DNA from 2 places in the Cronobacter turicensis genome. Region 2 is predicted to be linked to the other one. Evidence: predicted binding sites of a transcription regulator. Region 2 holds the regulator's gene; the other holds the start of a gene.

Region 1 (2,202 bases), 120 kb from region 2:
GCAAAAGGCGCAAACGCGCGGGCGTCGGCTTTTTCACTTACCGAAAAGAATTCCCGGGTAACGGTGTCATACACGCCATAAGAAATGGTGGCGTCACTGGATAATATTTCGCTAAAGGAAAGTGGGTTAACCACAGCGACATAATTTCCCTTACGCAAATAAATCATCTTATGGCCGGAAAAGAACGGCGTATCACGATAATAATAATAAGCAACATCTGGCGTGCGGGTATAATTAGCGGGAGACAGAATAAAAGGCTGATCGAACAGGGTCGAACATAATAACTCGTCGCCTTGCGCGTAAATTAAATCTTCGATGAATATTTGTCCGCGAGAAATATCCAGCATATTTCGTTGATGCGCCGAAGAGCATATTTCGCCCTGATATTTTTCGGCTTCGTTACGGGTTTCTTCGACGTGGCTTAACACCAGTTCGGTACGGTTGAGAACCAGTTGCGCGAAGGTATCCAGATGTGCACGCGTCTCATTGACCGCCCGGTGATGGGCGATCCAAAGCGCAAGCATCACAGGCAGTAAGACCACCATGATTATGCCTGAGATTCGCAACGCCTGACGTCGTGCCCTGAAATTCATTATGGCCTCATATCCCTGCTTTCTGTGTCACATTAATCGCATGATGAGACACATCGCAAACAGGTGTTTACGTTGCATCAATCAGCACGCATTGGCAATAGCCATTTCCAGTTATCCATCCACTATTTCGCGCGAAACATTAAAATTTGCCATAAGGAAAATAGGGAATGGCTAATTAATTTTTCTTAAGTGAAATATTGGCGTTAATGTCGGTGCTAAAAATTCATCAACCACTTCAGAAAGCGTTTTAAGTTAAATTACTCGCAGCTGTCGAAAAAATGTACGGCCCGCCTTTTTTTGTGTCGAAATGAAAATTTATGCATCGGCAAAATCCGGCGAGGATTTTTTAAGCGCGTTCTTTTTGACCATTTTTTTATTCCGCACGGTCATCGGTCAGCACATTTATCGTGCGTTTTTCCATCAAAACGCACCCGCCAGACTGGCGAATAAAACAACAAATGTGATACAGTTCACACTTAGTGTGCAAGTTTACATACTTGCCGTCACGTTAAATTTTAGCGCCGCGCCAGGCCAGTGCTGTCTCTCCCCGGCCCTCCGCGCGGCAGATTGTTTTTGAGGACAGGTTTCATGGCTACGCTTACCGCCAGCATGGTACTGATGCGCTGGCAACTTCTGGGTGCGGTTTTAATGTTTCTTGCCAGCACGCTTAATATTCAGTTTCGTAAATCCGACTACCAGGCGCTGGCAGTGATCAGCAGCGGGCTGGGTATCGTCGCTTCCTGCGTATTCGCGACCGGGCTGCTCGGCGTCAGCCTCGACTTTCACGCTATGTGGCACAATATAAAAGACGTGATGGTGGAAGTGATGAGCCACACGCCGCCGGAATGGCCGATGGTGGTGACCTGATAACACCGCCGCCTTTCCTTTAAGCCCCTGCATCAGGGGCTTTTTTGTTTCCTGCAACGCCCTTACATACAGCCCGCGCAACTGGTGCAGCGCCAGTCCGCTTTATTCACCGCCCGCCAGAAGGCGCGGTAGTAGCGCTCCTCCAGCGGAATGTCATTATCGAAAAACCAGTCGGTCAGCCATTCGACGTTCTCGACAATCCACTCATCTTCTTCCAGCCCGTCGGCGAACGTCTCATCCTCGGGATCGATAATCGAGTAGATCCCCCAGGTGTTCATCGCCTTATCCTGCCAGTGTTGCGGCAGCGTCACCGGGCGCGCTTCGAACGTAATGATCCAGTGGCCATGGCAGAGCAGATTACCGTTACGGCTCCAGGCGGCGGTAAACGGATTATGTTCCTGTGTCATCGCTTGCATTCCCTGTGTGAAATTCACCTGCGGGCGGCAACTGGCGCGCACGTCAATAAACGCCGTCGCACAGGAAGGAATCGCAGAGCATGGCACTTCGACACCACCAGGAAAATGCTAACTAAGGAGTACCCAGGGGTTATTTTTTATCCGTTTTAATCTCTGAATCAGTATGTTAATCCGCTATCACCAGGCGGTTTCGCCCCTGCTGCTTACCGGCGTACAACATTTTATCGGCGCGATTAAGCGCTTTTTCAAACGCCTCGTCCTTGCCAAAGGCGCTGAGAGCAAGCGTCGCGGTGACTTCACGTGGGTTTTTATCGGTCTGGCCGACC
Region 2 (2,202 bases):
CCGAGCATCAGCGCCACTGAACAGTACTTCTCCGCCGACAGATCCACCGCGCGCGACACTGCCGCGTCTTTCAGATCTTTACCCGTCACCACAAAGTGCAGATTGATATGCGTGAACAGACGCGGAGCCTCTTCGCGACGCTCTGAGGTCAGCTTCACTTCGCAGTCGGTCACGTCGTGACGGCCTTTTTGCAGAATAGAGACCACATCAATGGCGCTGCAGCCACCTGCCGCCATTAAGACCATTTCCATCGGGCTCGGCGCTTTGTCGCCGGAGTTGCCGTCCATCAGGATCTGATGCCCCGAAGCGGACTCGCCAAGGAAGGTTAAGCCTTCCACCCATTTCACTCGTGCATGCATGTTATTCGCTCCAGGCTATTCATTTTTCTGACAGATTACGCGCGCGCGTCATCAGAGGCAACGGAAGGCGACCTGCGTCAAGCTGAAACGAGACAACAGGAGACACCTGATAAAAGCTATGCTAAAACAGTCTGGATGCAGCGGCGATACATTGATGTTACGCATGGGTGCAGAGGAGAAGACAATTTATCGGCTGCGATGTCCACGGACAGCCAACTTCCCTGGAAGCGGGAAGATGATGATTGCAAAGCCAGACAGGGGTTACGCGCCCTGTCTTTGGAGCCAGTTTAAAACAGAGGATAACCGCGCATGGTGCTTGGCAAACCGCAAACAGACCCGACTCTTGAATGGTTCTTGTCTCATTGCCACATTCATAAGTATCCATCTAAGAGCACGCTGATTCACCAGGGTGAAAAAGCGGAGACGCTGTATTACATCGTCAAAGGCTCAGTGGCAGTGCTGATCAAAGATGAAGAGGGCAAGGAGATGATCCTCTCGTACCTGAATCAGGGAGACTTCATCGGCGAACTGGGTTTGTTCGAGGAAGGTCAGGAACGCAGCGCCTGGGTTCGCGCTAAAACTGCCTGTGAAGTGGCTGAAATCTCCTACAAAAAATTCCGTCAGCTGATTCAGGTTAACCCGGATATTCTGATGCGTCTCTCCTCGCAGATGGCTCGCCGCCTGCAAGTCACCTCAGAGAAAGTGGGCAACCTCGCCTTCCTGGACGTGACCGGCCGCATCGCTCAGACGCTGCTGAACCTGGCGAAACAGCCGGACGCGATGACCCATCCGGACGGAATGCAGATTAAAATCACGCGTCAGGAAATCGGCCAGATTGTCGGCTGCTCCCGCGAAACCGTTGGCCGCATTCTGAAAATGCTCGAAGATCAGAACCTGATCTCCGCCCACGGTAAAACTATTGTGGTTTACGGTACCCGCTAAAAAATCAAAAAACGGCGTGTCGCTTCGGTAACACGCCGTTTTTGTATCTATACTTCTCCCCTATGTGGCGTCGTCTTATCTATCACCCTGAAATTAATTACGCTTTACGGCAAACGCTGATCTTAAGCCTGCCGGTGGCGGTCGGGTTGATGCTGGGCCATCTCCAACAAGGGTTGCTGTTTTCACTCGTCCCCGCCTGCTGCAATATTGCCGGTCTCGATACCCCGCACAAACGCTTCTTCAAACGCTTGATCATCGGCGCCTCGCTGTTTGCGCTGAGCAGCCTGGCGGTACAGTTTCTGCTGTTACAGGCCATCCCGCTGCCGCTTATTCTGCTGATGCTGGCGCTGCTGCTGGGCGTGACGGCGGAGATAAGCCCCCTGCATGCGCGCCTGCTGCCCGCGTCGCTTATCGCGGCCATCTTCACGTTAAGCCTCGCCGGGAATATGCCCGTCTGGGAGCCGATGCTGCTCTACGTTCTCGGCACGCTCTGGTATGGCGCGTTTAACGGTTTCTGGTTCTGGCTGTGGCGTGAACAGCCGCTGCGTGAATCGTTAAGCCTGATTTATAAAAGCCTCGCCGACTACTGCGAAGCGAAATACAGCCTGCTGACGCGCCACACAGAACCGGAACAGGCGCTGCCGCCGCTACTGGTGCATCAGCAAAAAGTGGTGGATCAGATAAGCCAGTGCTATCAGCAGCTACAGATGCTGTCGGCGACCAAACAGAACGGCTACAAACGCCTGCTGCGCACGTTTCAGGTGGCGCTGGATCTTCAGGAGCATATTTCGGTCTCCCTGCATCAGCCGCGTGAAGTGCAAAAGCTGGTGGAGCGCAGCCACGCCGAAGCGGTGCTGCGCTGGACGGCCCAGACCGTCGCCACGCGCCTGCGCACGCTCTC

The links. The regulator CRP, encoded in region 2, controls carbon source genes, mostly activating them, when cyclic AMP is high. The targets are predictions, from matches to a motif close to ATGTGANNNNNNTCACAT.
Region 1: a site for CRP is predicted at 1,052-1,069, ahead of AB8W27_RS02245 (YjcB family protein). Genes of this name have one in related genera too.

The regions. Positions count from the first base shown of each region.
Region 1 is NZ_CP165997.1:466,284-468,485, reverse strand. It holds gene AB8W27_RS02250 (EAL domain-containing protein) at 1-593, opposite strand, end outside; gene AB8W27_RS02245 (YjcB family protein) at 1,182-1,460, shown strand; gene AB8W27_RS02240 (hypothetical protein) at 1,523-1,867, opposite strand; gene AB8W27_RS02235 (GGDEF domain-containing protein) at 2,043-2,202, opposite strand, start outside.
Region 2 is NZ_CP165997.1:347,855-350,056, reverse strand. It holds gene AB8W27_RS01610 (OsmC family protein) at 1-359, opposite strand, end outside; gene crp (cAMP-activated global transcriptional regulator CRP) at 669-1,301, shown strand; gene AB8W27_RS01600 (YccS/YhfK family putative transporter) at 1,364-2,202, shown strand, end outside.